DNA from 3 places in the Pseudomonas sp. Marseille-P9899 genome. Region 3 is predicted to be linked to each of the others. Evidence: riboswitches for the same ligand, from Rfam matches in the RefSeq annotation. Region 3 holds a riboswitch; each other region holds the start of a gene.
What was found. Region 3 has a riboswitch for cobalamin ahead of cobW (cobalamin biosynthesis protein CobW). Riboswitches for the same ligand answer to the same signal wherever they lie in the genome.
Positions count from the first base shown of each region.

Region 1: it holds a riboswitch for cobalamin, as region 3 does, so the genes downstream of both, HWV67_RS08880 (TonB-dependent receptor) here and cobW (cobalamin biosynthesis protein CobW) in region 3, are expected to answer to the same signal.
Region 2: it holds a riboswitch for cobalamin, as region 3 does, so the genes downstream of both, HWV67_RS22260 (ABC transporter substrate-binding protein) here and cobW (cobalamin biosynthesis protein CobW) in region 3, are expected to answer to the same signal.

Region 1 covers NZ_CAESCG010000001.1:2,069,297-2,072,564, reverse strand. The annotation lists gene HWV67_RS08885 (aldehyde dehydrogenase family protein) at 1-881, shown strand, start outside; cobalamin riboswitch at 1,268-1,473, shown strand; gene HWV67_RS08880 (TonB-dependent receptor) at 1,582-3,268, shown strand, end outside.
Region 2 covers NZ_CAESCG010000004.1:551,130-554,397, forward strand. The annotation lists gene HWV67_RS22245 (TonB-dependent siderophore receptor) at 1-20, opposite strand, end outside; gene HWV67_RS22250 (FecR domain-containing protein) at 116-1,069, opposite strand; gene HWV67_RS22255 (sigma-70 family RNA polymerase sigma factor) at 1,066-1,575, opposite strand; cobalamin riboswitch at 1,675-1,876, shown strand; gene HWV67_RS22260 (ABC transporter substrate-binding protein) at 2,023-3,039, shown strand; gene HWV67_RS22265 (FecCD family ABC transporter permease) at 3,039-3,268, shown strand, end outside.
Region 3 covers NZ_CAESCG010000001.1:1,003,950-1,007,217, reverse strand. The annotation lists partial or broken gene cobN (cobaltochelatase subunit CobN) at 1-212, opposite strand, end outside; gene cobW (cobalamin biosynthesis protein CobW) at 216-1,289, opposite strand; cobalamin riboswitch at 1,386-1,594, opposite strand; cobalamin riboswitch at 1,651-1,837, shown strand; gene HWV67_RS04535 (CbtB domain-containing protein) at 1,937-2,119, shown strand; gene HWV67_RS04530 (CbtA family protein) at 2,131-2,823, shown strand; gene HWV67_RS04525 (cobalamin biosynthesis protein) at 2,823-3,248, shown strand.

The DNA of each region.
Region 1 (3,268 bases), 1.1 Mb from region 3:
TGTCGGCGTTGAAACTGGTGGCGTGCCTGGTCCAGGCCGGCCTCCCGGACAGCGTGGTGACCACCGCCACCGGCGGCGTGGAACTGGGCCGGGCGCTGGTCGAACTGCGCGAGGTGCGGATGATTTCCTTCACCGGCGGCTTTGCCACCGGCGAATCCATCGCCCGCAGCGCCGGGCTGAAAAAGCTGGCGATGGACCTGGGCGGCAACGCGCCGGTGCTGGTGCTGGAAGACTGCGACCTCGGGCCGACCGTGGAGTCCTGTGTTTCGGGTGCCTTCTGGGCCGCCGGGCAGAACTGCATCGGTACCCAGCGGATCCTGGTGCACCGCGAGATTTATCCAGCGTTCCGCGAACAGTTCGTGGCGCAGTCGCGGGCCTTGAACCTGGGCGACCCGTCGCTTCGCGAAACGGATGTCGGGCCGATGGTCACCGAGCAGGCGGCCTGCCGTACCGAGCAACTGGTCGAGGACGCCGTGGTGGACGGCGCCAGGGTGCTTTGCGGTCATCGCCGCGAGGGCGCGCTGTACGCACCGACCGTGCTGGAACAGGTCAGCCACGGCAGCCGGATCTGGCAGCAGGAAGTGTTCGCGCCGGTGGTGATCCTCGAACCGTTCGACCACCTCGACGACGCCGTCGCCCTGGCCAACGCGCCGGAATACAGCCTGCACGCCGGCGTGTTCACCCGCGACCTGTCGACCGCGCTGAAGCTGGCGCGGCGCATCGAGGCCGGTGGCGTGATGATCAACGACTCGTCCGACTACCGCTTCGACGCCATGCCATTCGGCGGCTTCAAATACGGCAGCCTCGGCCGGGAAGGGGTGCGCTTCGCCTATGAAGACATGACGCAGCCAAAAGTGGTGTGCATCAACGAACTGGGCTGAGGCGATGCATCGGTGATTGCCGGTCCTGGGGTCCGGTATCTACACCTCTCGCAGGCAATCGCAAACCTTCAGCCACTTGCGATTCTGTGGGAGCGGATTCATCCGCGAAGGGCCGCGCAGCGGCCCTAAACCCATCCACCACCCTGTTCCTGCGTGGATTGGATCTCACCTTCAGGCATCCTGAAGGTCGACAGATATTCCGGATATAGACAGCCACCCCGTGCTGGATGGTTTTGGGGCCGCTATGCGACCCTTCGCGGATAAATCCGCTCCCACAAGTTCCGCGTCAAACCAGTATCTTTGCCGGTGAGATGTGTAGATGCCCATGCGGTCCGCGGGCCGGCCACCAACACCTGTGTCGTTGACCTTCCAACACTTTGATGGTCAGATGCGCGCCTGTTTCAGGTGTCCCATACCGTCGTGTATGGGGTGAAACGGGAAGCCGGTTCGTCACTTTGCTGATCAGTCCGGCGCTGCCCCCGCAACGGTATGCGAGCGAAACATTCGATACGCCACTGTGCCCCGTGCATGGGAAGGTGAATGTTTCATGACCCTCGCGAGCCCGGAGACCGGCCTGAAGCATTGTTTGGCAAACCCGCGGTGGGCGGGCGCAGGCCGGTTTCCGTGGGCTGTCGCGCCCGCGATTCCCTATGCGTTGTTCCCTCCGGGATTCTTTCATTCCTGCTTCAAGTGGAACGACATGTCCCGTAACTCCCTGTTCAACTCCTTCTCGGGCACGCTGCTGTGTGCCAGCCTCGCACCTTGCGTGTTTCTGTCCCTCCCGGCGCACGCCGCCGAAGACGACAAAGCCCTGTCCTTGCCGGCCACCGCCATCAACGAGGTCGCCGAGCAGAATCCCCAGCCTGACCTGCATACCGCGAGCACCAGCGGCTCGCGCCTGGGGCTGACGCCGCTGGAAACCCCGGCCAGTGTGACCAGCATCAGCGCCGAGCAGATCCTCAAGCGCAACAACGCCACGGTGCAGGACGCCGTGACCCGTTCCCCGGGCGTCACCTTCATCGGCACCCCCGGCAACGGCGGCACCGCGCTGTCGGCCCGCGGCTTCACCGGCCACAGCTCGACCATGCAGTTGTATGACGGCACCCGCCTGTATGTCGGCGCCGGCACCGTCACCTTCCCGGTGGACACCTGGGCGGTGGAACGCATCGATGTGCTGCGCGGCCCGGCTTCGGTGCTCTATGGCGAAGGCGCTACCGGTGCGGTGATCAACGTGGTGCCGAAGAAACCGTTCGAGGGCGAGATCCGCAATCACCTGCGCCTCGGCTATGGCTCGGACGACAAACGCCAGGCCGCGCTGGACAGCGGCGGCTCGCTGACCGATACCCTCAGCTACCGCTTCAACCTGAACCAGCAGGCGAGCAACGGCTGGGTTGATCGCGGCAACTCGGAAAGCATCGCCCTCAGCGGCTCGCTGCGCTGGCAGGCCACCGACGACCTGAGCTTCACCTTCAGCCATGACTACGTTGACCAGGAGCCGCAGCGCTACTTCGGTACGCCGCTGGTGGACGGGCATTTCCGCGAGTCGCTGCGCGACCACAACTACAACGTCGAGGACGCGACCGATCACTACAACGACCAGTCCACCCGGCTGGTCACGGACTGGACGATCAACGACAACCTCAGCGCCAGCAACCAGTTGTACTTCCTCAAGGCCCAGCGCCGCTGGCGCAATGCCGAGACTTACACCTGGCTGCCGGGTGACCTCGTGCGCCGCGACAGCTTCATCAGCATCAAGCAGACTCAGGAGCAGGTGGGCGACCGTCAGACCTTCACCCTGCAGCATTCGCTGTTCGGACTGGACAGCCGCACCGTGGTCGGCGCGGACTACAACTCGATCCGCTTCGTGCGCAAGCATGACTTCGACAACGTCTACAGCGACACCGTGCCGCTGGCCGGCTCGGGTGGCGGCGGCTATGTCAGCACCGACCCGTATCGCTCCCGCGACGCCAACCAGGCGAAGCAGTTCTCGCTGTTCGCCGAGAACCGTACCCAGCTCACCGAGCAGTTGTCGCTGATCACCGGCGTGCGCCGCGATCAGGTTCACCTCGACCGTACCGACGTGGCGACCGATACCCGCAGCGATCGCAGCCTGTCCGGCGGCAACTGGCGCGCCGGCCTGGTGTTCGCCGTCACCGAGGACCTTTCGCTGTACGGCCAGTACGCGACCAGCACCGAAGGCGTCAGCAACCTGCTGACCCTCTCGACCGCGCAGCAGCAATGGGACCTCAGCACCGCGAAACAGACTGAAGTGGGCATCAAGCAGCAGTTGCTCGATGGCCGTGGCGAATGGACCCTGGCCGCGTATCACATCGTCAAGAAGAAGCTGCTGAGCACTGATCCGGTCAACCCGACGATCCAGCAGCAGA
Region 2 (3,268 bases), on a different contig from region 3:
TGACGTTGTGTTTGCTGCATTGCGTGTGGTTCCCCGTCGAGTCGTGTTGGCTGTTTTACGAGGAGGACGCACAAGCGCTGAAAAACACGACAGCGATTCCTTGGGGCTATGAGATTCAGCTTTGCCGACCGGTGATGGTCACCCAGTAACGGCTGCGCGAACGGATTTCCACCGGCAAGGTGCGAGCCAGGGCCGCCAGCGCCTGGTCCGTGTCATTCAACTGAAAAACGCCGGAAATGCGCCAGTCGGCCACCGCTGGATCGCAGTGCAACAGGCCGGGACGGTAGCGGCCCAGCTCGACGGCGAAGTCGGCCAGGCGCATCTTTTCGACGCGCAATACGCCTTGGGTCCAGTCGCTGGCACTGCGTTGCAGGGCGATGGCGGGCGTGATCAAGGTGCGGCTGAAATCAGTCTGCTGGCCCGCGTCCAGACGCAGCGAGTCGGTGGCTTGCGCGGGAGAGACCTGCACCGCGCCTTCAAGCACGGCGATGCGGGTTGTGCCATCGAGTTGGCGCACGTTGAAACGTGTGCCGATCGGGCGCAACAGGCCTTCGGCGGTTTCCACCAGCAGCGGCCGCTGCTCGGGGTCGGCAGCCGTGCTGACGAGAATCTCCCCGGCAAACAGGCGCAGCAGGCGTTGCCGCTGGTCGAAGCGAATGTCCATGGCGCTGGCGGTATTGAGCATGACCTCGGTGCCGTCAGGCAGGACCAGCTCGCGGCGCTCCCCGGCGACGGTGCGCTGGTCTGCGCTCCATTCTCGCCAGGGAAGAGCCTGGTAGGCGAAGGTGCCCAGGGGCGCGGCGATGATCAGGGTGGTGAGCAGTTTGAGGGTACGGCGTCGATCGAGGCTTTCCGGTCGACCCAAGGTCGGCACGCCGACCTCTGCGGGAATATCGTCAAAACGGGCGTGAAACAGCTCGGCCAGTTGCCAGGCGCGCTCGTGGTCGGGATGGCTGGCGCGCCAGTGCAGGCAGGCTTCCCGATCACCCGCGCTGGCGTTGCCTTGCAGGCGCACGAACCAGCGCGCCGCCTGGCGAGCAATGCGGCGGTCGATGGGCTGGCCGCTCACGATTGGGTCGTGGCCAGCATGATGCATTCCTCGTAGGCGCGGGCCAGATGGCGTTGCACCGAGCGCACATGGATACCCATGTGGTGGGCGATTTCTTCCTGGGTATAGCCTTCGAGCTGGGCCATGAGAAACGCCTGGCGCGTCCGGGCCGGCAGGCAGGAAAGCACTTGGTCAACCTCATGCAAGGCTTCGAGCACCAGCGCCTGGCTCTCCAGCGACAGAACACTTTGCTCGGGCAGATGCGCCAGCGTCTCCAGCCAGGACTTCTCCAGCGAGCGACGGCGGTACAGGCTGATTAGCAGGCGGTTGGCGACGGTGGCGAGGTAAGCGCGCGGGCTATCGATGGCAAGAGGCTTTGCCCCCAGCAGGCGGATGAAGGTGTCGTGGGTCAGGTCGGCGGCATCGGCGCTGTTGCCCAGCCGCTGGCGCAACCATTCCACCAGCCAGCCGCGGTGGTCGCGATAGAGGTCGCCGATGTTCTGGTGGGGACTGGTAGGGACGGGCATTGGGCTTTTGGTTGACCAAGGGCATGCAAGTGAGAATTGCTCTCATTCTAGCTGCGGCGTTGTCTTGCCTGCAAGGCTGGTCCTGTGCCGCTCTATCCCGTACCATCGCGCCCCGCCGGTTTCCGAAAGGAACTAACAGGGAATTCGTCCGCGCCGCTTCCCGGTGCGAAAACGGAACTGCCCCCGCAACTGTAGGCGCCGAGCCTGCTCCTTTTTCACACGCCACTGGGCCACGCCCGGGAAGGCAGGAGCATAGCCATGACGCGCCAGTCAGGAGACCTGCCGGCCAGCAGCATCGCAAACCCGCCGGCGGGGTGTCCGGGAAGGGCATTCCGTTTCCGCACGGCAACCGTTCACGGCTGCCCCGCGCGCTCACGCTTTTTCGGGATGTGTTTTCCAGACCTGTGCCGTCCGCCACGCACACGTTCGAATGGAGATCGCATCCGCATGCCCCTGTCCCGCCTCACGCTCGCCCTGCTCGCCAGCCTCGGCCTCGCCAGCACCGCCCTCGCCGCGCCCACCGCGTACCCGCTGACCGTCGATAACTGCGGCACCCCGCTGACCTTCGACCAGGCTCCGGCACGCGCGGTCACCATCGGCCAGTCCGGCACCGAGATGTTCTACGCCCTCGGCCTTGAGCAGAAGCTGGCCGGCACCTCGCTGTGGTTCAGCGACGTGCCGGAGCGTTTCAAGGCGCAGAACGCCAAGGTCGAGCGCCTGGCCGACAACGACCCGAGCTTCGAAGCGGTGATCGGCAAGCGTCCCGGCCTGGTGGCGGTGCAGTTCGAGTGGATGGTCGGCCCGCAAGGCGTGGTCGGCACCCGCGAGCAGTTCGCCGACCTCAAGGTCCCGGCCTACGTGATGCCATCCGACTGCGAAGGCAAGGACAACCTCAGCGGCGCCGACGGCACGCGCCTGCAGGCATTCCAGATCGACAGCCTGTACAAAAGCATCGAGCAACTGGCGCAGATCATGGACGTCCAGGACCGTGGCGACGCCGTGGTCAATGACCTCAAGACGCGCCTGGCCAAGGTCACCGCCAGCGCCGGCCAACGCCGCGATCAGGATCAGTCGGCGGTGTTCTGGTTCTCCAGCGCCGATCTCGATATCGATCCTTACGTGGCCGGGCGCAAGGGCATTCCCGACTTCATGCTGAACAGCCTGGGCATGCGCAACGTCATCGCCTCCGACGAAGAATGGCCCACCGTGGGCTGGGAAACCATCGCCAAGGCCAACCCGACCTTCCTCGTTATCGCTCGTATGGACCGCCGCCGCTTCCCCGCCGATGACTACCTGAAGAAGCTCGAATTCCTCAAGAACGACCCGGTCACCCGCAACATGGACGCGGTGAAAAACGACCGCATCATCATCCTCGACGCCAACGCCATGCAGGCCAGCCTGAGCCTGGTCGACGGCATCGAAACCCTGGCCGCGGCCAGCCAGAAGCTGCGGCAGGATCACTGATGTCCCACGCTGTCGCCCGCCTCGTCCTGCGCCTGCTGGGCCATGCCCTGTGGGTCGGCGTCCTGCTGGCGCTGGCGGTGACCCTCGCCGCCAGCATCGGCGAAACCCGCCTCGGCCTTTCCGTGGTGCTGGACGTGCTGGGCAACAAGCTGTGGGGCGCCGGGCATCTGCTCGACCCGATCGACGAAGGCATCATCTGGAACTACCGGCTGCCGCGCGCGCTGGTGGC
Region 3 (3,268 bases):
TAAAGGTCGACCGAGGCGTGGTTCTGCACCTGCATCGGGTTGGCCAAGCGCAGACTGGGGTAGTCGTCCGGCAACTCGCGGGCGGTTTCCGCCAGCAGCGCCAGGTGCGAGTCACCGCTGCAAAGGATCACCAGCTCGGCGGGAGACTGCCCGAGGTCGGCAATGCTGTCGTCCGGCACGAAGCCGCCGGGCTGGGTCCGCAGCAGGTGCATGGATCAGGCGCCCAGGGCCGCGCGCAGACGAGCTTGCAGCGCCTCGGCGTCGAGTTCCTGACCGATCAGCACCAGGCGCGTGACCCGCGCTTCGTCAGTGCGCCAGGCGCGGTCGAAGTGCTTGTCGAAACGCGTGCCAACACCCTGGATCAGCAGGCGCATCGGCTTGCCGGGAATCGCCGCGAAACCCTTGACCCGCAGAATGCCGCTGTCCACCACCAACTGGGTCAGCGCGTCGAGCAGCAAGGCCTCGTCAGCTTCGGGCAGTTCCAGGGAGATGGAGTCGAAGGCGTCGTGGTCGTGATCGTCATGATCATCGCCATCGTCGTCGTGATGGCTGTCGTGGTGCGTGCGGCGGCCGTCGATATGCGCTTCGGACTCGGCGCCCAGGCCCAGCAGGACTTCCAGCGGCAGCACGCCTTTGCTGGCTTCGATCACCTTCACGGCAGGCGGCAGCTCTTCAGCCACTTCGGCGCGCACGGCGGCCAGGGCATCGGCAGCGATCAGGTCGGCCTTGTTGAGGACGACGAGGTCGGCGCTGGCCAGTTGGTCGGCGAACAGTTCGTGCAGCGGGGATTCGTGATCCAGGTTCGGGTCCAGCTTGCGCTGGGCATCGACCTGCTCAGGGAAGGCGGCGAAGGTGCCGGCCGCTACCGCCGGGCTGTCGACCACGGTGATCACCGCGTCAACGGTGCAGGCGTTGCGGATTTCCGGCCATTGGAAGGCTTGCACCAACGGCTTGGGCAGCGCCAGACCGCTGGTTTCGATCAGGATGTGGTCGAGGTCGCCACGGCGGGCGACCAGTTCACGCATGACCGGGAAGAATTCTTCCTGCACGGTGCAGCACAGGCAGCCGTTGGCCAGTTCGTAGACCCGGCCGCTGGCTTCTTCTTCGGTGCAGCCGATGCTGCACTGTTTGAGGATTTCGCCGTCGATGCCCAGCTCGCCGAATTCATTGACGATCACCGCAATGCGGCGGCCCTGGGCGTTGTCCAGCATGTGCCGCAGCAAGGTGGTTTTGCCCGAGCCGAGAAAGCCGGTAACGATGGTGACGGGGAGTTTGGCCAGTGTTTTCATGTCGGATGCCCTTGGCAGGATGGCGGGCATGCGGGACGGGAGCCGCAGGCCTGCAGCCTGGGCGCGTTCGCCACCGGATCACCCCGCCCGGTTGAAAGTCGGAAACTGAACGAGGCAGGTCTCCTGGCTCGCGCTGTGCCCCTCAAGGGCAGCATCGACGCCTTCCCGCCGGTTTGGCAGTGGCTGTGTCGATGAAGGCAGCGCTTACAGTTGCGGGGGCAGCCGCGGCCTGGCCTGAAAAAGGCGCACCGCGTTCCCGTCTTAGCTCCGGCCCTTGCCGGAGAACCTCGAACCGGCAAGGCTACGCAGTGCCCCGAAGCCGGTCAACCGCTGTATTGACGGATGTCAACGCGCGTGATTTCCTAGCGCGATTCGTTTGGGTGCCTTTTTGTTACAAGGTGAAACGGGAAACCGGTAAATTCCGGTGCTGCCCCCGCAACGGTAAGCGAGGAAAGCGTCAAGACCACTGTGCCTGCGGGCATGGGAAGGTGACGCCACGGCGAAATGCCCTCGCAAGCCCGGAGACCGGCCTGAACAACAGCATTGACCAAACCCGCGGTGGGCGGGCGACGTTGCAACCCCTGGGCGATTCCGGCCAGGGGTTCTTCGCGCTTGCCTGTTGCCGACAACACCAAGAGGAAAGCGCCATGCCGATCATCGCCAGTCACGCCATCGTCACTCCGACCACCCTCAGCCAGCGCATCGTCGCTGCCGTCAGCGCTTCGGTGCTGGGCCTGTGCCTGGTCTACTTCGCTGGCTTCTCGCACATCGAAGCGGTGCACAATGCCGCGCACGATACCCGTCACAGCGCCGCTTTCCCTTGCCACTGAGGCCTGCCCCAATGTTCATGCGCATCGCTCGCACTGCAGGCTTCGCCGGCCTGCTGGCCGCACTGCTGCTGACCCTGCTGCAAAGCTTCTGGGTCGCGCCGCTGATTCTCCAGGCGGAAACCTATGAAACCGCGGCCCCGGCCGTCCAGGAGCACGAACACGCCGACGCCGCCGCCGGCGCGGAACATCATCACGACGCCGAAGCCTGGTCGCCGGAAGATGGCTGGCAGCGCGTGCTGTCCACCACGGGCGGCAATCTGGTGGTCGCAGTCGGCTTTGCCCTGCTGCTCGCCGCCATGTACACCCTGCGTCGTCCAGGCCGCGTGACTACCGGCGCGCTGTGGGGCCTCGGTGGTTTCGCCGTGTTCTGCCTGGCGCCGAACCTGGGCCTGCCGCCGGAACTGCCGGGTACCGCCGCCGCCGACCTGGCCCTGCGTCAGTACTGGTGGATTGGCACCGCCGCAGCGACCGCCGTTGGCCTGGCGCTGATGGTGTTCGCCGGTAACTGGCTGCTCAAGGCCATGGGCCTGGTGCTGCTGGTGCTGCCGCATGTGATCGGCGCTCCGCAACCGGAAGTGCACGAAAGCCTGGCACCAGAAGCGCTGGAGTCGCAGTTCATCGTTGCTTCGCTGCTGACCAATGCGGCGTTCTGGGTCGCCCTCGGCCTGATCAGCGCCTGGCTGTATCGCCGCCAGGCTGCCTGATGCCCTTCCCGCCCGGCGCAACCCCGCTGTTCGCCGGGCTGGGCTGCCGCCGCGGCAGTCCGGCCGATAATCTGGCCGGGCTGCTACGGCGGACCTTGCAAGCCCATGACCTCCCTCTCGAAGCCCTCGCCGGCCTTGCCAGCATCGACCTCAAGTACGACGAACCCGGCTTGCTGCAACTGGCCGCGCACCTCGACCTGCCGCTGACCTTCTTCAGTGCCGCGCAACTGGCGCCCTTCGCCACCCGCCTCAGCCACCGCTCGCCGGTCGCCTTTCGCCACAGCGGCTGCCATGGCGTGGCCGAGAGCTGTGCCCTGGCGCTGGCCGAGCAAGTCAGCGGACAGCCCGCGCAACTGCGGGTCACCCGCATCGTCCACGACGACATGACCCTGGCATTGGCCTGGGCGCCGTCGTTTGGCGGATAATCCGCCCCCTCTCGTTCAAG